DNA from 4 places in the Cytobacillus mangrovibacter genome. Region 1 is predicted to be linked to each of the others. Evidence: riboswitches for the same ligand, from Rfam matches in the RefSeq annotation. Region 1 holds a riboswitch; each other region holds the start of a gene.

Region 1 (5,537 bases):
AGATAAAAAAGCTGAGCAACCACCAAATCAAGATAATGAAGACAAAACAATAGAAGAACCAATCCAAGAAGTTCCTGTTATAGATCCACCATCTACGCCTGTTGAACCACCATCTGATGAACAAAAAAATAGCAATTAAATTAGGTAGGTGAAAATTTTGAAAAAAACACTAAAGATTATTAGCAACATAATTACAGTCATTCTATTTTTCAATTTAATTTTAATGGCCTTTCTCGTGGTCTCCTCCAAGGCATCTGGAGGAGAACCGCAGGCCTTTGGATATCAGCTAAAAACCGTCTTATCAGGATCAATGGAACCAACCTTTCAAACTGGCTCAGTTATTGCGGTAAAGCCGCTTGATTCAAAGGAAAGAAAGTCCCTTAAAAAAGATGACATTATCACATTCCAAACAGGTGAGGATATTCTAATCACTCACAGAATCATTGGAGTAAACACTAGCGGTGAACATGTCATGTATGAAACAAAAGGGGATAACAACCAAACTGCAGATATGGACGCTGTTCTATCTGACAATGTTGTTGCCGTCTACTCTGGCTTTACGATTCCTTTTATAGGATATTTCATAGATTTTGCTCAATCAAAAGAAGGAAGTGCCATCTTGCTTATCGGTCCTGGAATATTGCTTTTGGGCTATGCAGGATTTAGTATTTATCAGGCTCTTAGAGAAATTGATCCAAAACCCAAAAAAGATGAAACCAAAGAAAAAACTGCTTAACTAGTTTGTACTCCTTGTTCAACATAACAAGGGTCAATATAAAAAAACAATTATACATACCCAAAAAGGGTAAGAGGAGGAAATGGAAAATGAGTATTAAGAAAAAATTAGGTTTAGGAATCGCATCAGCAGCACTAGGAATGTCTTTAATTGGTGGAGGAACGTTTGCTTACTTTAGTGATTCTGCAGTTCAAACTAATCACTTCTCTTCCGGTACATTAGATATTTCTGTTGATCCAACTACGGTTGTCGATATCACTGATTTTAAACCTGGTGATTCGATAAAAAAGACATTCAAGCTTATTAATGAAGGATCTTTAGATATTGGAAATGTATTGCTCCATACTAACTACACAGCTACTAAAACTAATGGAGACACAATATCAGCTGATTTAGTAGATGCTTACGCCAGTGAAATCATGGTTGATTTCTTGGTGAATACTGGTGATGAAAATAGGGATAAAGAAATTATATTAACTAAGTCTTTAAAGGAATTAAAAGGAATGACACCGGAAGGCCTAGCTCAAGAGTTTGATAGAGAATGGGCATGGATTTTCCCTTATTATGTATTAAGAGACGGAATTGAGGCTGGAACTGGAAAAGAATCTGTCGATGACTTTGAAGTGAAGTTCAGATTTAATGATACTGGTGTACCACAAAACGAACTACAAGACTTAAAACTTAACTTAGAGTGGACGTTTGAAGGTAGACAAACCGCTGGGGAAGTAAGAAATTAATTTATTAATAAAAAGGTGGAGAATTGCTTCTCCACCTTTTTAAGATAATATAAATCGTAGGTGAGGTATGCCATGATTAATCAAGGTTTACTTTCAAAACTAATAAAATTGTTATTAATATTATTAATTTTTTCATTTGTATTTATCGAACAGATAGGTGTACTTGCTGAAGAAAAAGAGATAGATATAAATACAAATCCCAATGGGTATTTTTTTGAGGTTGGAAACCTAAAACCAGGTGACTGGATGCCAAGAGATATCACTATTTTAAACGAAGGTAAACGCGATTTTAAATATACGGCATTTATAGGTAAGAAAAAGTCAGTTAAAGGATTATTTGAAGAGTTAGATTTACTTGTTAAGAAGGATGAAGCTATTTTGTTCGAAGGCAAACTGAAAGACTTCGCTGGATTCACACCAAGAAATCTCGCAAAGGGTAACAGTGAAACTGTATTCTTTCAAGTAACAATGCCATACGAACTTGGGAATGAGTTTCAAGGCTCTGCAGCTGAGGTGGAAATTATCTTTCAGGCCGAAGCATTAGCTGACCCTGTTGATCCAAATCCAGATCCAGATCCAGACCCAGACCCAGACCCAGACCCTAACCCAAATCCAAACCCTGATCCAGACCCAGACCCAGATCCAGATCCAGACCCAGACCCAGATCCAGATCCAGACCCAGACCCAGACCCAGATCCAAATCCTGATCCGGTTGATCCAAATGATCCAGGAGAACCAGGTGAACCGGGTAATCCAGTGGACCCAAATAATCCAGATGTAGAGGTTACAAATCCAATTGTCGTATCTCCAGAAATGACAGATAAACTTTTACCTAAAACAGCAACCAATACTTACAACACTCTCCTAATCGGTGGACTGCTTCTATTTACTGGGAGCATGCTTTTCGTGTTATATTTCAGAAATTTACGTCGTAATCATTAATTGAAGGCCTGAGGAATAGACTATTTCAAAGGCCTTATTATTTTATAAAGGTGGTGCCTTATGTATCAGAAAAATTGTGATCGATGTTGTCGTCCATCATTTAGCAGCAGTGAAAGGGGAGAATGGCTGTGTCCGGTATGTGGGCATAATTTGACCTTGTATCCGTTTTTTGATGCGATGACAATGGAAAGAATAAATGTGAAGGTGCCAACTTTCCGAAAGAAAATGGAGAAGTACCGCAGTGGTTCTGTTTATTTAAAAGCAATAAAGTAATAATGGATTACTTTACTAAAAAATATCGAAAGAATTTTCATGTGCCAGGGGATATTGAAATATGAAATAAATGAATACATATTTGGGGGGAAGAACGTGGTTGAGGCAAAGGCAGAATTCACTGAAATAGATCAAGAATGGCTGCAGTTACTTAAAGAAGCAAAGAATTTAGGAATAGAGAAAAGTGAGGTCTTAGATTATTTAAATAAGGTTAAAGATATACTACTCGAAAATAAATCACATAGTGAAAGTAATCCAAGTATTTAAGTATAGATATCTCCATATGTACTGAATGAAAAAAAGGATGATCTATTTGAAAAAGGCCTTTTCTTATCTAGCGATCTTAAACTTATTTGATGGTGCTATTACTTTTATTGGCCTTCGCTACTTACTGATAAACGAAGGAAACCCATTAATGAATGATTTATACGAAGCAAATCCGCTATTCTTTCTCGGGTATAAAGTGCTGCTCTCCGGTTTTCTTTACATATTAATTCGATTTAATAAATTACCCACTATTCGTCTTGTAAAGGTTTTGACAACTGTAGCCTCTGCCTTGTATACGGCTGTTATTGTTCTGCATTGCGTATGGGTTACCCCGATTATTCTTTCCCTTTTCACCAGCAGATTCTAGTGTAAACAAAAAAGTATGTCAATGACATTTAAAGTAAAGTTTAATATTTTGTAATAAAAGTTTCGACGGGCTTCGCTATTATTTTATTAGAATTATGAATGGAGCATGGTCTTTTGACCTACATAACTCCTACTTTTTTAATATCCAATATTTTGAATTTGTAGGGAAATGTCGATTGTTGGCTAACAATAGTTGAATATAAGTTTTCAGAATAGACAAAAAGTAACACCGAGAGTGATTTGAATCATATACAATTTACATATAGAGTAAATGATCTATCTAAATAGACACAGAAAAAGGCAAACCTATTGAAAGATAGGGACGCAAAGTCACAGGTCTAAGGTATAGTGGAATAAAATACTAAGATGGCTGGATTGCCTGGAATACGATACGTATTTTGGGGGGAATTATGTGGTTGAGATAAAATCAAAAGTTGAGGGAATTGACACAGAATGGGTGAAGCTTATGGTAGAAGCGAAGAACCTGGGAATAGAGAAAGAAAAGATCAGAGAATTTTTAATGAAAAATAGTGTCAAACAAATGATTATAGAAGGTCGTTAATTGAATAGGAGATCAAGCTAAGTATTTCTTTGGGGGTCTTGTACTTTCAGGAAATGCTTTTTATTTTGAAGAAAGTGGCCAGAGCTCAATTGCTATGAGCTCTAGCACTCTTATAGCAACATAAATTTCATAAGTATATGTGGAAGAAAGCTCACTAATATAAAGGACGCTGATGAAGGAGTGGTCTGGGGGTTGGCTATTCTTTTAAAAGGCGTACCTCTTCTCTAATCTTCACGATGTCTCTTTCATTGTGAACAGTCTTGTCCCAAACATAGTCCTGTTCTGCCTTAATTACATGAAGCATGTTCATAATCTCTTTATGCTTCGTTTCATTCTCAGTACGGATTTTCCCCTGTTCAACTTTCAGTTCATTGATATCTTCGCGCATTTTTGCCTGTTCAACTTTTAGTTCATTAATGTCATCACGCATTTTTGCCTGTTCAACTTTCAATTCATTAATGTCATCGCGCATTTTTGCCTGTTCAACTTTCAATTCATTGATGTCTTCTCTCATTTCATTGATGTCCCCCCGCATTTCATTCATATCTTCCCGCATGCCACCAACCATCGTAATTAAAGTCGATAACATTTCTTCCATCCGATTAAAATCACTCATTCTATTGTCACCTCCTTTTCAACACAATCTTACCTTATTCCCCGAATGAATGCTATTGTTCTGGAGAACAAATATAGTGAAGTCTCCCAAAATAAAAAAGCACGAAAAACCCATGATCGATAAGTTTTCGTACTTCGTATTTGTTATTTATTCTGATCAATTCTCCATCGATTAAATTCCAGAAACTCGCGAAATTGTTCCTTTGAAACACCAGAATTCATTGCTTCTTGTACAATTTTCATCCATTCTGAATCCAGATCATCTTTATTTGGCTGCTCATGTATTAAATGATCGACAGGTACATTAAGTACAGCTGCGATTTTCTCGAGAAATTGTATGGAAGGATTTGTTTGTAAATTTCTTTCCAACGAACTTAAATAAGACTTGGCTACGCCAGCTTGTTCGGCAAGTTCGGATAACGACATTTTCTTTTCTTTGCGAAGTATTTTTACGCGTTCACCGATCATCCAATCTCACACACCTTATTATTATATGTAATACAATCATATCAAAAAACAATAGAAAGTTCCATATTAAGAACAATATTGTTTGGAAAATGATCATATTTTAGCACATAAATCAAAATGAATGGTAATAAATAGCTCAAAAAAAGCAGCAAATCATTTACTAAATGCTTCTTTGGATGCGATTACCTTCATAATTTCTTTGATTGCATCATGTGTATTTTCTGCATCAATATGGAGGAATGGTTCTTTATACTCCATATGTTTATGTGTATAACGTGGATCGTAGTAATCTTCAAGTAATATTTTGATTACTGATTTGTAATTCTGAGCGGTGGCTTCTTCATCTAACAACTCAATAATTTCACGGTTCTTCAGGCGTTTTTTAATAAAGGCTAAACGTTCAATTACTTTCTCATAGAACCAACCTTCTTCAAGATAGGGCTTAACATAGTCTTGGTAAATTCGCTCAACACGTGAGGGAATGGAAGCTTGTAGATTAAGATTCATGCCCTGTTGTTTTCTTATTAATAGCTCATCAGGCAATACGACCTTGCCAATTCGTTTGCTCTCT
Region 2 (5,537 bases), on a different contig from region 1:
CCTAATATAGGCAGGATTCGTCTTTCCGTACATTCGGGCTAGCTTATAAATGTCTTCTACAGGTACGCCTGTAATACTAGATACTGTTTCAGGGTCGTATTGAACGACATGTTCGCGAAGCTGTTCATGTCCGATTGTGTATTCTTGTAAAAACTGGTTATCGACCATATTTTCAGCAAATAAAATATGCATCATTCCTAATGCAAGTGCACCATCTGTCCCAGGCAATAACGGAATAAACCAATCAGCTAGCCTGCCTGTTTGGTTTTTATGGACATCTATAACGACTATTTTTGCCCCATTTTTTTTTGCCTTTTGTGCAAGAGCTACCTGATGCATATTCGTACTCACAGCATTAATGCCCCAGAAAATGATAAGCTTTGAATGAATCGTATCTTCAGGGTCGATCCCTAGATTTCCGCCCATCGTATATTTATAGCCGGTTGTTCCTGCTGCCTGGCAAATTGTCCGGTCTAGTTGTGAAGCCCCTAAGCGGTGGAAGAAGCGGCGATCCATTCCTTCCGCTGTAAGATTCCCCATATTCCCGTAGAAGCTATATGGCAAAATACTCTCAGGACCGGCCGTTTGAATCAGTTCTTTCCAGTGAGAAGTAATCGTTTGAATTGCTTCCTCCCAGCTTATCCGTTCAAATTTCCCTTCATTCTTGGTGCCTACTCGCTTCATTGGATATTTCAAGCGATTTTCGCTATGAATTCTTTCCTTCATATTTCGCACTTTATTACAAATATTCCCTTTGGTTACTGGGTGATTCGGATCTCCATCAACTTTTACAATTTTTCCGTTTTCTTTATGAAGGAGTAAGCCGCATTGATCTGGGCAATCAAGGGGGCACACAGATGGAAAAACACCATCTTGTTGATTTACAAAAGTGGTCATTAAACTATTCTCCTTTACCAGGTTAATCAGGTGCAAGAATACAATGTTTTAATATTGTTATTATCATAAGACAGTTTGAAAAAGACCGCAATCATTTATCATTATTAGAATCCTATTAAAGAGTGATAATTTACTTGAAAAGTAGGGTTGATAGAGTATGATAGATTATAACTATTTTAATAAGGAATATTTTATTCAAGGAGTCCATAGCTATGAACCAAACGTTTACTATTCAAGAAAAGATAAAGCAAACCTTCATCTTATTGGTTCCAATTCTGATCACTCAGCTTGGAATGTTTTCAATGGTGTTTTTTAATACAATTATGTCTGGCAAGTATCATTCATCTGCACTCGCAGGTGTTGCGATCGGGTCATCCATTTGGAATCCAGTATTTACAGGCTTAAGCGGCATTTTGCTTGCTGTTTCTCCCATTGTGGCCCAGCGTTTCGGCGAGAAGAAAACGGGGGAAGTTACGTCGATAGTGAAGAATGGAATTTATTTAGCGGTTGGGATTGCGGTTGCCGTTATTATTATTGGATTCTTTTTCTTAGATCCATTATTAACGACAATGAATCTGCCAGATCAAGTGCATGAAACAGCATTTAACTATTTGGTTGGCCTAAGTTTTGGGATTATTCCCTTTTTTACTTTTAATGTTCTAAGGTCATTTATTTATGCCCTTGGCAAAACTCGTGTTGTTATGGTTATTTTGTTATTGGCTTTGCCAATCAATTTATTTTTTAATTATGTATTCATCTTTGGTCAATTAGGTTTCCCAGAACTAGGGGGCGCAGGTGGAGGGTATGCTACTGCTATTACCTATTGGTTAATATTGGGGATGACGATATATATTATAAAAACGAAAGAACCATTTTCAGTTTACAATATCTTTTCAAATTCTAGAGAGTTTTCTTTAGATAAATGTAAAGAAATCCTGAAAATTGGTGTGCCAATGGGGCTATCCATCTTTTTTGAAACAAGTATGTTTGCGGTTGTAACTATTTTACTAAGTAAATATAATGTTAACACGATTGCGGCTTATCAAGCTGCTTTAAATATTGTCTCCTTCTTATATATGATCCCTATGAGTATTTCAATGGCCCAAACGGTCCTAGTTGGGTATGAGGTCGGAGCAGGGAGATTTAAGGATGCAAAAGCATATAGCTGGTTAGGAATCTATCTATCTGTTATAATAGCCCTCTTCACAGGATTGTTAGTCGTTCTGTTCCGCTATGAAGTGGCTGGATTCTATTCCAATGAAGCAGCCGTTATTTCTTTAACTGCCCATTTCTTAATTTATGCCCTATTCTTCCAAATATCGGATGCTATACAAGCAACGGCACAGGCAGCATTAAGGGGCTATAAAGATGTAAATATTTCATTTATTATTACACTAATCGCCTATTGGCTCATTTGTTTGCCAGTTGGATATATTCTGGCACATTTTGCCGATCTAGGTGCAACAGGCTATTGGGTTGGATTAACAGTTGGATTGCTTGCTGCTGGCGTTTGTTTGTCAATGAGGCTCATTTATATTCAAAAGAAGAAGTTTGTTAGCAGACAAGTAGGATAGGATAACGTGATAGGTAAAGGAAAAAGGTATTCACTTTAAATAGTTGAATACCTTATTTTCCCTTTAAAGCTTTGCATGGCTAAACTATTTGATTTTATGATAATATATATATTGGGATAAAATATAACTTCAAATTGACCTACAATAGTCGGAAACTAGAATAGGGAATCTTGAAAAAATTCTGCCTATTTCCCATTTTTTGATTGAAAATGAATTGACTATGGTTATTAAGAACTATATAGTAAAGATACAACCATTTTATGACTTTTCAGAATTCCAATTTAATTATAGAAAAGGCAAATTCATTGAAAAATGAGGACGCAAAGCTAGAGGGGCTAAAGTCATTAGACAATGCCAGCCAGCTACCGTGTATAACTATGAATGAGTTAGATTAATCGGTATTTGGTTAGTCTATTTTTTGTGAAAATATATCTTTGGAAGTGTTAAAAATGGGTAAACACAAGGAAAATATCCATCAAATCTTAGGGATCATTACAAAACTATTGAAAAAGATCGGTACAGAGAAAAATATTATCTCAGGGGATACCTATAAGGAAATTATTCGCACGGTCGGCGAAGATAGCGATAAACAGGTTGTTGAATCTTTACTATCACAATTACAAAAAGTAAATGTACAAATGGAAAATATGAGCTGGTTAAATAAGCATTACATCATTTTGCATGATTTTGCCCAAGTTTGCAGTAAAACATTGAATGAAGAAGTTCTGCTTAAAAAGGCATATGAAATGGTTTCTCAAGTAATGCCGACAGATTCCTTTTTTATTGCGTTATACACCGAAGGAAATCCACTTATTCACTTTATTTTTATGGTGGAGAATGGCATATTCTATCCACAAGATTATATAAAAATGGGGAATAATTTTACTACTAGAGCCATTACAACAAAAGAAATTGTTCATCCCCGGAAAGTAAGTCTTGATCAAACAGATACAACGTTTGGAGTAACAGATACAAAGTCCGGCATTTTTGTCCCCGTAATTATTGATGATCATGTAAAAGCAGTGATTTCTGCACAAAGTGTATCTGACTTTGCCTATCGAAAGGAACATGAAGAATTACTGCAAATTATAGGGAATCAAGTTATCAATTCAATAGAGACAGCAAGACTTTATGAGAAAATATATTTAATGTCACAAACAGATGAATTGACAGGATTGAAAAATCATCGTGCCTTTCATAATGATTTATCCAAGTTAATTAGCTCAGAAGGACAAGAAATTACCCTTATGATGATTGACTCTGATCGTTTAAAGAAGGTAAATGACAACTTTGGCCACGATATTGGTGATTTATATTTGAGGGTTTTAGCTGATGGGATCAAAAGTATTTGTGATGAAAATGTCGTAGGCTACCGCTATGCAGGGGACGAATTTATGATTATCATAAAGGGCTCTTCTCAACATAGAGTGGACCAAATTTATGAAGAATTAGCGGAATACTTAGCTCAGCATCCAATTAGAATTTCAGACTGTGAAATCACTGTTTCAATTAGTTCAGGTGTTGCAACCTATCCGATGAATGGTTCTTCTGTAGATACCTTAAAGAAATCTGCCGATCAAGCTCAATATAAAGCAAAAAAACAAGGCGGAAATCAAATGGTTACATCTTAAAATAGGGAGTGTCAACACCGAAAAGGGATGAATATCCTTTGTGGTGTTGACACTTTTCTTATTCAATCTGGTTTTCCCAATCTGAATATTGCCCGCTTCCGCTGCAGCCAGGACAATCAAATAAATTGGCATGGTAGGCATATTCGTTCCCAGGGTATACGGAAAATCCTCGGCCATAGCATTCTGGACATTTATTCTCCTCTTCCATTTGAGATACATGTTTTTCGTATCTATTTGCTCTCCACTCATTAAACGAATTCAATAGTCCCATACGTTTCACCTCAACTATCTTTTTCTTATTTTTTGTGAATAAACTTAAATTTATACATAAGTTGTTTTAATTCGCATTTATGAAGAAAAAGTGTATGATAATGTATAATTAGGTTATTATTGTTCGCATGTTGAAAATGAGCAATAAACATTTCCTGTAAAAAGAGGAACACCAAGGAAAGGAGATACTACGAATGAAAATACTTGGTATATCAGGTACAATCATAGGCGCAAAAACAGCCATATTAGTTGAGACAGTTCTAAAAAAAATGAAGGAAAAGTATCCAGATACAGAGATCGAAATGCTCGACTTGAGAGAGTATAATATTGAATTTTGTGATGGCAGAAATCCCGATCTTTATAACGATGACACGAAGAAAATGATTAAGATCATCTCAGATGCTGACTTTTACTTAATTGGATTCCCGATCTTTAATGGTTCGTTTCCGGCTCCATTAAAAAATGTATTTGATTTGGTTCATCCAGCCGTTTTCCGTCATAAAGTAATGGGATTTGTCGCAAATGGGGGAACTTATCAGCACTATCTAGTAGTTGAAAATCAATTAAAGCCCATTGCAGGTTATTTACGCTCTTTTGTAGCACCGAGCTATGTGTACGCAAATGGAGAACACTTTAACGCTGCAAATGAAATTATTGATGAGGAAGTTCTTTCACGCATTGATGCATTGGCGGAAGAACTAATCATCATGCAAAAAGGGCTAGCAATTAAAAAGCCTGAGTAGGAGTCATTTCGCAAAGGATTACTGAAAAAGGAGCAATCAAATGACCATCATCATTTATTGCTTCTTTTTTATTCATATTGAATTTAATTTCACAAGTTGGAAAAGATGTCGATATTTCAGTATAATATAAACTAGGAAAGTGGTCATACCACTTAGAGATTAGATAATAAAAATTTGCACTCAAAATCAGAGAATATTACAATCAATATATGAGCCGTTACCTAATTTTAAAGAGGAGGAAGTAAAAGGTGAGTGAAACAAAGGATTTACAAAGTAGTGCAACAGATATGTTAAAGGCGACTAGTCGGACTTTCTTTATTCCCATTAGTCTTTTATCACCGGGATTAAGAGAAGCAGTTTCATCTGCCTACTTATGCATGAGAGCAATAGACGAGATTGAGGATCATCCAGGGCTTCCATTA
Region 3 (5,537 bases), on a different contig from region 1:
TAGTACAAGCACTGGTGCAATGGCTTTCAAAGCACCTACAAATAATGAACCAAAAATAGCAACAGGCTTGGCTACTTCTGGGATAACTAAAGCCAAAATAATACCGATAATTAAACCAATGATGATTTGTTTGACTAAGCTCACTTGATTCCACTTTTTGAATAAGCTCTTCATAGATGTTCCCCCTTAGTTAAAATTCTGATATTGCTAACAATTTGTGTATATTGATTCATTTAATTAATTGACACCCTCAGGGTATTCCACCCTATATGGACATCTGTCTTTTATCTATGAATTGTATTATACTTTCTTGCTTAATATATTACAATACTATTATTTAAATTAAGATTATTATAAATTAATAGAATATTATAAATGTATTAAAGAAAATATTATTTGTCAAATAGTATTTTGCCTGTATTCACTATACTAATAACATTTGACAAAAAGGAATAAAAAAACGCTATCTCATTTACGATGAGTAGCGCTTGTTTTTAAGACTATCCAATTAGTTGGGATCAAATTGTAAATCGTCGAATCAAACCTTTTAAATCCTCAGCCATTTTTGCTAATGTGGATGAAGACGCAGTGACTTCTTCCATTGATGCCAACTGTTCTTCTGAAGCAGAAGCTATCTCGCCTGTACGGCCAACAGCCCCTTTTGCAATTAGTGAAACTTCGGCAATAGAGGAATTGACCTGTTCCACGCTTGCTGACATTTCCTCTGAAATAGCAGATAACTCTTGAACTTCATCACTTACATTCTCAATTGATTTCATAATGAAGTCGAACGTTTTTCCAGTGTCCTGTACTAAATCCATTCCTTCATTGACCTCATTTGTATTTTTGTCCATCATATCAGCAACTCGCACCGTATCATTTTGAATGACATGTACAAGGTTAGCAATTTGGGTTGCTGATGCTCGTGACTGCTCAGCCAGTTTCTTCACTTCATTTGCAACAACAGCAAAACCTTTCCCATGTTCACCAGCTCGAGCTGATTCAATTGCAGCATTTAAAGCTAATAAATTCGTTTCCTCTGCTATTCCCGTTATCATATCAATAATCTGACCAATCTCTGCTGATTTACTATTTAATTCTTTAATTACTTTGTTCGTTTCATCGGTAGAACTATTTATTGACCTCATTTGCTCGATTACTTTTATAATCGAATCATTGCCAACAACGGCTTGTTTTGTCGTATCTGATGCCGATTCAGCCACAGTTGCCGTTTTTTCCGCTACTCGCTGAATCCCCAAAGCCATCTCATTCACTGCTATCGCACTATCTTCTGTATTTTTCCCTTGTATTTCGGATCCGCTAGCAACCTCCTGAATGGCAGTTACAATCTGCTCGGTTGCCGCATTCGTTTGCTGTGCACTAGCAGTCAATTCCTCAGCAGAAGATGCAACCTGTCCGGATGTATGATCCACCTGTACAATTAATTCCCTTAAATTATGGGTCATTTGATTAAATGAGTCTGCTAATTGACCAATTTCATCTCTATTCTTGATCTTGATATCATCCAATCGCAAATTTCCATTAGCAATTTGCTCGGCCGATTTTGAAATTTGCTGAACAGGCTTGGAGATTATTTTGCTTAAATAGATGGCAACAGCGATTCCAATAAGATATGCAGCTAGGGAAATAACAACTAATAAGGTTTTCATGTGCGTGATTTGATTCGATTGTTCCTTACTCATTTCTTTAAATGACAATTCCTGATTAAGAAGGGCCTTTTCAACATTTTCAGCTACCCTGCTAGAGATGGCATTTCCTCTTATTTTCATTAATCCTGTAATCTTATCCAATTGTTCCGTCTTTTTATATTCAATCGCCTCTAAAGCTACTTCTCGGTATTGCACTTCTACTTCAATTAAATCCTCGATTATCTTTTGTGCCTTTGAATCAATCTTTAGACTTAAAAATTCTTTTGAACTTTTTACAAACTCATCATGTGATTGATTAAAACGCTTGATATTGGTTTCATCTGCGCTAATAATAAAACCACGCAAAGCAATCTGTTCTGATAAAACGGACTCCTGCATCTCAGAAACAAGCTTATTTTTTTGAAGGCCTTCATCAATGGCTTCGGCATAATTTCTGTTAATAATATCGTACTGATAATAGGAACTAGTTGAAATGATCGCTATTAACATAATAATTGAAATAAAACCGAGCAGTAATTTTTTTCTTACACTTATCCTCATTATTTTGTTTCTCTCCCTATTAATTATTGTCATGGTCAAAGCTGTGATATTAACCTAATTCACACAAAAATAACCCTTCTAAATAGAAGGGTCTAGTAATGAAAACAATTGTTTTCAGCAACTGGCTGGCATAGTATATCAATCCATACTTTAGCCCCTGTAGTTTTGCGTCTCTATTTTTCAATAGATTTGCCCCTTATTAATTATCTAATTCCTTATTACTATATAAAAATAATAATATAGGTATTTATGAATATTAGCAAATAAAACTTGTACGAACATCTGCCCACACCTAAATATTTGATTGATTAAATTGTTCCGCATACCTCTTTGTCGAATTGTTTATTTTAATGTCCATAAAGAATTGAATTATGAATTAAACATTCATCATTTTTTCTATCGCCTTTTCTTCATCTGGAACAAAAAATACATCCTTACCATTGTTACACTCATAAATAAAATCCTTCAAACTCTTACTTTCATAATTAGAAAAGTCACCAACTATTGCAAATTTAACATGATAAGTAACAAATTTTTGTAATATTTCTCCTGCAAGTCTTGTTTTTAAGTGAAAAAAGTCCTCACAAATTGCTGATTTATTTATAATTATACGATTGCAGCCTGATTCATACTGTACTGTTGCCATAAAATCCAAAGCCGACTGAACATCATTAATTAGGATTTCATTAGATTTTACAACAGCAATACCTATGCCATTTTCTGTTATTGCAGTTATCTCCATAATTATCCATCCTCTCTCAATAATCTTTATAGCGCTATATAAAGAATTGAACAATACTCCAAATCATAATGGAAATAAATAGTGATTGCCCAATTCCAAAAAGAATGCCGGTTATAAAACGAGTAGGGTTAGAACTCTTCCTCCACTTCCATTTCTGTGTAAATCCATCTATTACAAGAGGAACCGCCAAAATAATTGGGACCCACAAAGGTACGACCATGTGAAAAGCTAAAGCAATCGGTGTAAAAAGATAGCCAAGCAGCATTGCAAAGCATCTTGTACATAGGGGCATGGGCTTCCCTTTGAAGTGAAGACATCTTTCAGGTATACGATGACACGGGACAGTCATCAAAAGCTCCCTCATTGTTTTTTTCCTCCCTATTGTTAGGTCAATCAATTGGGACTACAATCACAATCAAATCCTTTATCTCCATCACAATCACAGTCCATTTTTTTCATTGATGATAGACTTGGACAATTCATTACAGGAATATCACAATCCAAACAATCCGAAATCCCGCTATCTTTTTTACGATTTCTTTTTCGATAATAATGAATCAATAATATGAGTACAATTATGCCCGAACCTAATAGAATGCCTCCTATTATATAAGAAGATTGTACAAGCAGAACGATTCCCGACAAAAGTAAAATAAGCGAAATGGTTAATCCGATAAAAAACATGTACTTCCTCCCTTATTTATTTCTCTTGCTCTTTCATTCAATACCTATCAAATCGTTTAATTCCTAACCATTATTATCATTTACTATTAGAATTCATTGGGAATTATTTTATACTAAACAGTCATTTTCCAATTAGATAAAGCTAACCAATTCTCCTTGTCTTTATAATCAGGCATGATACTTCCAACAAGGCGCCAGAAGGAGCGGTCATGATTCAGATGAACGAAATGGCACATTTCATGAACGACTACATAGTCAATTACTTCACGAGGTGCCATCGCCAACCGCCAATTAAAAGTTAACTGCCTCCTTGAATCACAGGTTCCCCACGTAGTTTTGCTATCTGATATACGGATGGAACGCGGTTTTTCCTTAAATTTGTTTTGATAGGAGGCAATACTCTTCTCCACTAATGACTTACATTGTTTGTAATAGAATCGTTTTAAAGCTTGCTTTATTCTTTCATCCTCAAGAAGCTTCACATATATATGCAATGTTTCTCCCTCAAACACGACATGGTCTTGCGTTAGATTTATATCTTGGAAAATCTTTATTGGGAAGCTGTTTCCTAAATAAAGAAAATTCTCTCCATGCTCATAGACCTTTTTCTGTAATCCCTGCTGCCTATCCTTCATTTCTTTTATCTTTTGCTGAATAAGATCCCACTTTTCCTCTAATACTTGAAGCACTCTTTCATCAGGCGTCTTTTTCGGAGCCTGGACTTCCACATTTCCATAGCTATCTATCGTCATTCCTATTGTAGTTCGGTTTTTGTACTTTATTTCAAATCGTATTGTCTCACCTGAATAGGTATGTAACATCATGTTACCCTCTCTTTTTGGTTGCCAGCCCTTTTCTGATCTTAAACCAATTAACTACGGTCTCCTATTCATAGGCTGTTTCCGCAAACATTGTTGCTTTTACTTGAGTGAGTAAAGGTTGATTTCCGCTCCAGGTACTCCCTTTCCGCGGGGTGGGCGCTGAGCCTCCTCGACGCTAAAGCGTCTGTGGGGTCTCAGCTGTCCCACTTCTCCCACAGGAGTCTCGCACCTTCCGCTCCAATCAACCAACCTTTTCTGTGAATGATTTGCATTCACTCAATATATTTATAAAACAATATTCATTTATAAACAGCCTTTTCATATTCCGGTGATCCGCCAGTCAGTTTAATTATCTTTAAGTCCTTCACATTTTCCTTAGCTGTTCTAGGACTTGTTGAGCCTTGTATCCCACTTCAAAATCATAAAGTTCTGCATCTTGGCCATTAACTGCTTTTACTAGTTCATTAATCAAGTTTTTCGGAGTTATGTTTTCAAACAAAATTCCCTTGAGTTCTTCACCGAATTTACCACCTCTTAATTGGTTCCAATTTTCAAGAGATAAAATGCCTTCTGAGCCGTATGCTGTAAAGCCAATATACTCATTTCCGGCAATTTGGCTTAATCCCTCGATTAAAATTGGTGTTCCATCTGCCAGTTCAGCTGTAGCGATAATGCCCGTCTCACACTTTTCCGGATTATCCGGTAATTCTAGATGGGTTTGGATATTTTTTACCTCACCAAAAAGCTTTAAAGTTTGCTGGATAAAATGAACGCCTACTTCTAGAACAAAACCGCCTTGCTCTCTTCCGCCTACCCAATCATTCTTCTGCCAAACACGTGGCCACTCCGGAAAATTCATCGTAAGCTGTAATCGACGCAGCTTACCTACATATTGCTGTTTCAACAATTCGGCAAATTTAGCTGCTGCTTGTCCATAATTGAGCGGGAAGTTCATAGCATGAATCACACCCGCCTCTTTGGCAGCTTGAGCCATCTCCTTTGCCTCCTCTAAAGAGTTAGCTAATGGCTTCTCACAAAGGACATGCTTATTAGCCTTTAATATATCCATCACAATGTGAT
Region 4 (5,537 bases), on a different contig from region 1:
TAATCGATTCATTTTTTACTTCTCTATGAATTTTACTGGCAATAAAAGATAAATCATAGTTTGATTGTGTCTTTTCACTCATATCCTGCAGGCTATTTAGCTGGAACCAACTTATACCAATTAGTATAAATATAAGGATGGGCAAAGTAGTGAGAAGCATGAATAATTTTATTCTAATTTTCATTGATTAGCTCCTTAAACATTTTTTCCCTCTAACTTTTACTCAGTTATTTTGTGAATGTGATATTTTTCCCTTGCTCGATACAAGTCTGATATACTTTCGCCATTGCTTGTAGACGGTCATTTACTGTGAGCTTCTGGAAAATCCGCGTAATATGATTTTTAACCGTATGCTCACTAATATATAATTTATCAGAAATTTCCTTATTCGTAAGTCCCTTCACAATTAACTCGAAAACATCCATTTCTCTTGTTGATAGTGAATAGACTGTTTGAATATGATTAAGTGCTGCACTCAAGACTTCTTTGTTATAGTCAATAACCGATGTTTCATTATTTTCTAATGTATTTTTACTTTCTATGGACGCGGATTGATTATCAGTATAGAATTTTAATTTCTCCTCACTTTTTTGTAAAAATGATTCAAAATCTAATGGTGATAAAGGGGGACTAAATAGATAACCTTGAATGACCTTACAGTTATACTTCCTTAGAATATTTAACTGCTCAATCGTTTCAACACCTTCGGCAACTACTGACATGTTTAAACTATCTGCTAATGAAATAATCGTGGAGATTAACATGTTATTTTTAGGTAAAGTTGATATATCTTTAATAAACGACCGATCAATTTTAATGGTATCGACCGGAAAACGTCTTAAATAATTCAGCGAGGAGTAACCAGTACCAAAGTCATCAATACTAATGTGTACACCTAATTTTCTTAACTGATTTAATGTCTTTGTTATAGTTGTTTGATTTCCCATTAGAATGGACTCTGTAATCTCAATTTCCAATAGCTCGGGATTAAAATTAGTTTCAATCAGAATTCCGTTTATCGTTTCATAAAGATCCTTTTGCAAGAATTGCTGTGCTGAAAAATTGACAGCAACACGAATAGGCGGCAACCCTTTCTTTTGCCAAGCACTGCTTTGTTGTAGGGCATTTCTAAGTACCCATTCTCCAATTTTCACAATTTGGCCAGTTTCCTCAGCTAAAGGAATAAATTCAGAAGGTGATAATGTCCCCCAGCTTAAGTGTTCCCAACGTATCAGCGCTTCTGCACTTTTTATTGTTCCCTGATCAATGTCTACCCTTGGTTGAAAGACAAGTGTAAACTCTTCACGTTCTATTGCTTTACGCAAATCATTCTGCAGCATAAAGGATCGATAGGATTGGATGTCCATTCCAGAATGATATACTCTATATTGATTTTTCCCTTGTTCTTTTGCACGATACAAGGCAGCATCAGCACTTTTCATTAACATTTGTTCATCTCCGCCATCATAAGGGAAAATACTGATTCCTATACACACGGTAATGAATAACTCATAACTATCAATATAAAATGGAGCTTTAAATACTTCTAATATTTTTCCTGCAATTTCCAAGGCATGCTCTCTATCTGTATTCGGCAATAAGATATTGAACTCATCACCGCCCACCCGCGCAACCAAACCTAATGTTTGCACACTGTCTTTTATTCTTTTTGCAATTTCTTGAAGAACTTTATCACCAATAATATGACCAAGTGAATCATTAATATATTTAAATCGATCCATATCTAAATACATAACTGTTAATGTCTGATTGGTTTGCCTTGCATGATTTATCTTTAAGATTAATTGATCATTAAAAAATCTTCTATTTGGCAATTCTGTCAAACCATCATGATAGGCCATATAAGTGATCTTTTCCTGGTATTGCTTCTGATTGGTAATGTCCCGGATCGTGCAGGCAATAAAACAGCGATTATGAACCCAGCGTTTGCCAATCTGAACCTCAGCAGGAAAAGCCGTTCCATCTTTTAATGTAAGAATTACTTCATCTAATTTCTCGTACCCTATGAAATTATTCAAATGATTAACGGCTGATAGAACACTGTTAATATATTCTTCCGTATCAACACCTGTGAAAAGTGTGGTTATGTTTTCCCCTAGAATAGCCGCTTTATCTTTTTTAAACATCTTCTCCGCTGCGGGATTCACCTTTAAGATAACCCCATCCTGATTGACAATGATCATCGAATCAATGGAAGTCTCATTAATGACATTCGCCAGTTCTTCAGAAATTCGCAGCTGTGCTGTCATATTAGACAACTCTGAATTAGCCTTCTCTAGTTCTCTTTTCTTTTCAGTCAAATCTTCAGCTTGTTGTATAAGAAGTTGTTTCATTTTGTAGAGTTGAACAAATCCTTCCACCTTTGCCTTTAAGATGACTGGATCAAATGGTTTTAGAATATAGTCAATCGCTCCAATTGAGTAGCCTGTAAAAATATGCTCGGAGTCAAGATTATTGGCAGTAATAAATAGAATGGGGATATTTTTCGTCTTCTCTCTTGCTTTAATGATTTTCGCTGTACCAAAGCCGTCTATACCCGGCATTTGAACATCTAATAATATCGCAGCAAAGTCGTATTTTAATAAGTGTTTTAACGCCTCTTCACCCGAAAAGGCTTTTATTAAATTATATTCCTCTCTTTCAATGATTGCTTCCAGAGTCAGTAGATTTTCAGGCCGATCATCAACTAATAATAGATTAATTTTTTCATTGCTCTTCAAAATAAAGTGTCCACTCCTCTCTGTAAAGTCTGATTTCCTTATAAAAAAAAGACTACCTATATGGGTAGCCTTAAATAAACATTTACTTCTATGTTTACTTTTTACTGGCAACCCGACTATCATTGTCCCTTTGAGACTTTAGACTCGTAGCTTTGCGTCCTTATCTTTCAATAAGTTTGCCTAAATAATTTAGTTCTAATAGTTTTTGTAAAACTACAGTTTACAGTTGTTTACTTTTTACCTTAAGCACTTCTTCCTATTACCTTGTTAATTCATTTATACTATACGAATAATATTAAGTAAATGATTTTGTCAATTTTGGGAAAATTATGCCGAAGGTGGTATACCGGGGGATTTGTAAATATTTAATTTCTATTTAATGTTTGAATAAATCTTCGTTGAAACTTAAAAAATAAAAATAGAAGCATCCCATAAGTTTTGGTCAAATTGTGGGATGCTTCTGTTAAAATTCTCAGGGTTAGCATTCCACTTTCGTGTTGCTAACCGATCCTTATGTCAAGGGTTTGACGGGCAGATTACATCATGCCGCCCCTAAGGTGAGAGTGTGTAATATCTTTAACCTAGTGTGTGTAGAGTGCGGTATATCAATGTTTTGTTAAATTCTGACTGTAACATCTTTAACGAGGTTTTACTATTTTTTACTGGATTGCGTTAGCAAAATGTTAGCAATTTGCTAGCCTGGTTACGACCACGAAATTAACAATTTGCTATTAACGGATTTACCATATAGAAACGTCAAAAGGTTTTGAATATCATTTTCTATATGAAAATTCCCAATTTATTGTTCTTATATAAGCACGAATATCAATTGTGAAAGGGCTTCAATATTCATCAACCAATTTTGCCTCGATTTTCAACTTGAAAATTGTGTATTGCTAAATTTAATCTTGTTATGTCTTTTACAGATAAATCAACAAACTGTACACCATAAGAAATTGATTTCCCTTTAATGTAATCTTCTCTTCTCATGATTTTACCTTTTAAATCAAATAATTCGCCGTAGAAGGTAAAATTAATTTTTATTATAATATTGTATTTTACAGGAAATTCAAAAGACGTTAGAAACTTCAGACCACCAATACTAAGATCCTCGATTACTCCATTAAAATTCCTATTCTTTAATTTCCCTATAGAACTATTACCAAATTCCATTAGAGTAAAAGTACTTTCTATTTTAGGAAGGTTTATTCTATAAGAATTTCTCTTTTCAATTGGACTAGTCTTTTTAACGATATTTAGGTTATTTTTAGAATATCCACCTCCGATCCAAAGTATACAGGGTTGGCCAGGGGGGATTTATTTTCACAGAAAAATAGAGTATAAAATCGGATTATATCCATAGAATACAAGATTTACTATTTCGCGGATAATTCAGGATCTGTAATTGGAATAAATACTCCTTCCATACCTTTAAAGAGGGAGGTTGTCATATATCCATCTTCTTGCAAAAAATTTATAATAATTTTATTTTGAATTTGGAAATATACCTTTGTATAAATAAATCAATAAGAAGGGAACCAAAAATGGACAATCAAAAATTAGCAGATCATGAATCATTAGATTTACATGAAGTTATCAATTTTAAAACCCTTTGCTTAGCGAAATCAAAACTAATGCAAGGACTCGTATTTGATCATGATTTGAGAGCACTAATGCAAAAAGATGTTGAACAATCCATTCTAGCGCTTGGAGAATTACAGGCAGTTTATCAACGTGCACCTTTTGAAGCTCCTGTTCCTCAAAACCGGCCAACACCAATAATAAATTGAAAGGAAGTATAATTCATTGAATAATGACTATTTAGACCCTATAAACTCGTTACATGTACCCGAGCTAGCTGATACCACATTTGCAATGGATTTCCTTCTTCGTGCCAAAGAAGGTGTCCGGAATATTGCAGTCGCATTAACAGAGTCTGCATCACCTGATGTTAGAACCCTCTTACGAACACAGTTAATGCAAGGTATTGCCATGCACCAAGAAATTACAGAACTAATGATTAATAAAAAATGGTTCCATCCATACGAACTAAGTGAACAGTATAAACTAGATCAACTCTCTGCCAACAATACATTGATGATTGGCAAAATGAATCTATTCCCGGTTGAGACCAATAGAAAAGGTATGTTTGACCGGACACCTGATGATCACTAACACTGGAGGCTGTATAACATGAAGGCAGTAACATATCAAGGTATAAAAAATGTTGTAGTTAAAGAAGTTCCAGATCCAAAGATTGAAAAACAAGATGACATGATTATTAAAGTAACGAGTACAGCTATATGTGGGTCTGATTTACATTTAATTCATGGCATGATTCCTAACCTGCAAGAAAACTATGTTATCGGCCATGAACCAATGGGAATCGTCGAAGAAGTTGGTCCAGGTGTGACTAAGGTAAAAAAGGGAGATCGAGTCATTATCCCTTTTAATATAGCATGCGGTGAATGCACTTATTGTAAAAACCATTTGGAAAGCCAATGTGATAATTCTAATGATAATGGTGATATGGGTGCCTATTTCGGATATTCTGGTACGACGGGTGGCTATCCAGGTGGACAAGCCGAATATTTAAGAGTGCCCTTTGCCAACTTTACTCATTTCAAAATTCCAGAGACTTGTGAAGAGCCGGATGAAAAGTTAACAGTTATTGCCGATGCGATGACTACTGGTTTTTGGAGTGTTGACAATGCAGGCGTAAAGGATGGAGATACAGTTATTGTTTTCGGCTGTGGTCCAGTTGGTCTTTTTGCTCAAAAATTCTGTTGGTTAAAA

The links. A riboswitch is a leader RNA that binds a small molecule or an ion and turns the genes downstream of it on or off. The one in region 1 is predicted to bind cyclic di-GMP.
Region 2: it holds a riboswitch for cyclic di-GMP, as region 1 does, so the genes downstream of both, ACFYKT_RS13875 (sensor domain-containing diguanylate cyclase) here and ACFYKT_RS13340 (anti-repressor SinI family protein) in region 1, are expected to answer to the same signal.
Region 3: it holds a riboswitch for cyclic di-GMP, as region 1 does, so the genes downstream of both, ACFYKT_RS20540 (methyl-accepting chemotaxis protein) here and ACFYKT_RS13340 (anti-repressor SinI family protein) in region 1, are expected to answer to the same signal.
Region 4: it holds a riboswitch for cyclic di-GMP, as region 1 does, so the genes downstream of both, ACFYKT_RS19825 (EAL domain-containing protein) here and ACFYKT_RS13340 (anti-repressor SinI family protein) in region 1, are expected to answer to the same signal.

The regions. Positions count from the first base shown of each region.
Region 1 is NZ_JBIACJ010000006.1:278,275-283,811, forward strand. It holds gene tapA (amyloid fiber anchoring/assembly protein TapA) at 1-139, shown strand, start outside; gene sipW (signal peptidase I SipW) at 158-736, shown strand; gene ACFYKT_RS13315 (TasA family protein) at 826-1,473, shown strand; gene ACFYKT_RS13320 (hypothetical protein) at 1,546-2,415, shown strand; gene ACFYKT_RS13325 (hypothetical protein) at 2,476-2,688, shown strand; gene ACFYKT_RS13330 (anti-repressor SinI family protein) at 2,785-2,955, shown strand; gene ACFYKT_RS13335 (DUF5658 family protein) at 3,002-3,322, shown strand; cyclic di-GMP riboswitch class I at 3,611-3,704, shown strand; gene ACFYKT_RS13340 (anti-repressor SinI family protein) at 3,734-3,883, shown strand; gene ACFYKT_RS13345 (hypothetical protein) at 4,080-4,499, opposite strand; gene ACFYKT_RS13350 (helix-turn-helix domain-containing protein) at 4,643-4,966, opposite strand; gene mnmH (tRNA 2-selenouridine(34) synthase MnmH) at 5,120-5,537, opposite strand, start outside.
Region 2 is NZ_JBIACJ010000007.1:78,614-84,150, forward strand. It holds gene ACFYKT_RS13865 (molybdopterin-dependent oxidoreductase) at 1-897, opposite strand, end outside; gene ACFYKT_RS13870 (MATE family efflux transporter) at 1,110-2,471, shown strand; cyclic di-GMP riboswitch class I at 2,757-2,841, shown strand; gene ACFYKT_RS13875 (sensor domain-containing diguanylate cyclase) at 2,921-4,102, shown strand; gene ACFYKT_RS13880 (methionine aminopeptidase) at 4,161-4,373, opposite strand; gene ACFYKT_RS13885 (NADPH-dependent FMN reductase) at 4,567-5,115, shown strand; gene ACFYKT_RS13890 (squalene/phytoene synthase family protein) at 5,364-5,537, shown strand, end outside.
Region 3 is NZ_JBIACJ010000018.1:42,846-48,382, forward strand. It holds gene sstT (serine/threonine transporter SstT) at 1-174, opposite strand, end outside; gene ACFYKT_RS20540 (methyl-accepting chemotaxis protein) at 519-2,210, opposite strand; cyclic di-GMP riboswitch class I at 2,324-2,414, opposite strand; gene ACFYKT_RS20545 (DUF4180 domain-containing protein) at 2,587-2,952, opposite strand; gene ACFYKT_RS20550 (DUF2085 domain-containing protein) at 2,987-3,316, opposite strand; gene ACFYKT_RS20555 (hypothetical protein) at 3,346-3,636, opposite strand; gene ACFYKT_RS20560 (M48 family metallopeptidase) at 3,750-4,457, opposite strand; gene ACFYKT_RS20565 (Gfo/Idh/MocA family protein) at 4,822-5,537, opposite strand, start outside.
Region 4 is NZ_JBIACJ010000016.1:40,987-46,523, forward strand. It holds gene ACFYKT_RS19820 (response regulator) at 1-184, opposite strand, end outside; gene ACFYKT_RS19825 (EAL domain-containing protein) at 228-2,741, opposite strand; cyclic di-GMP riboswitch class I at 2,845-2,932, opposite strand; gene ACFYKT_RS19830 (PilZ domain-containing protein) at 3,594-4,058, opposite strand; gene ACFYKT_RS19835 (spore gernimation protein GerQ) at 4,286-4,531, shown strand; gene ACFYKT_RS19840 (spore coat protein) at 4,548-4,916, shown strand; gene ACFYKT_RS19845 (zinc-dependent alcohol dehydrogenase) at 4,935-5,537, shown strand, end outside.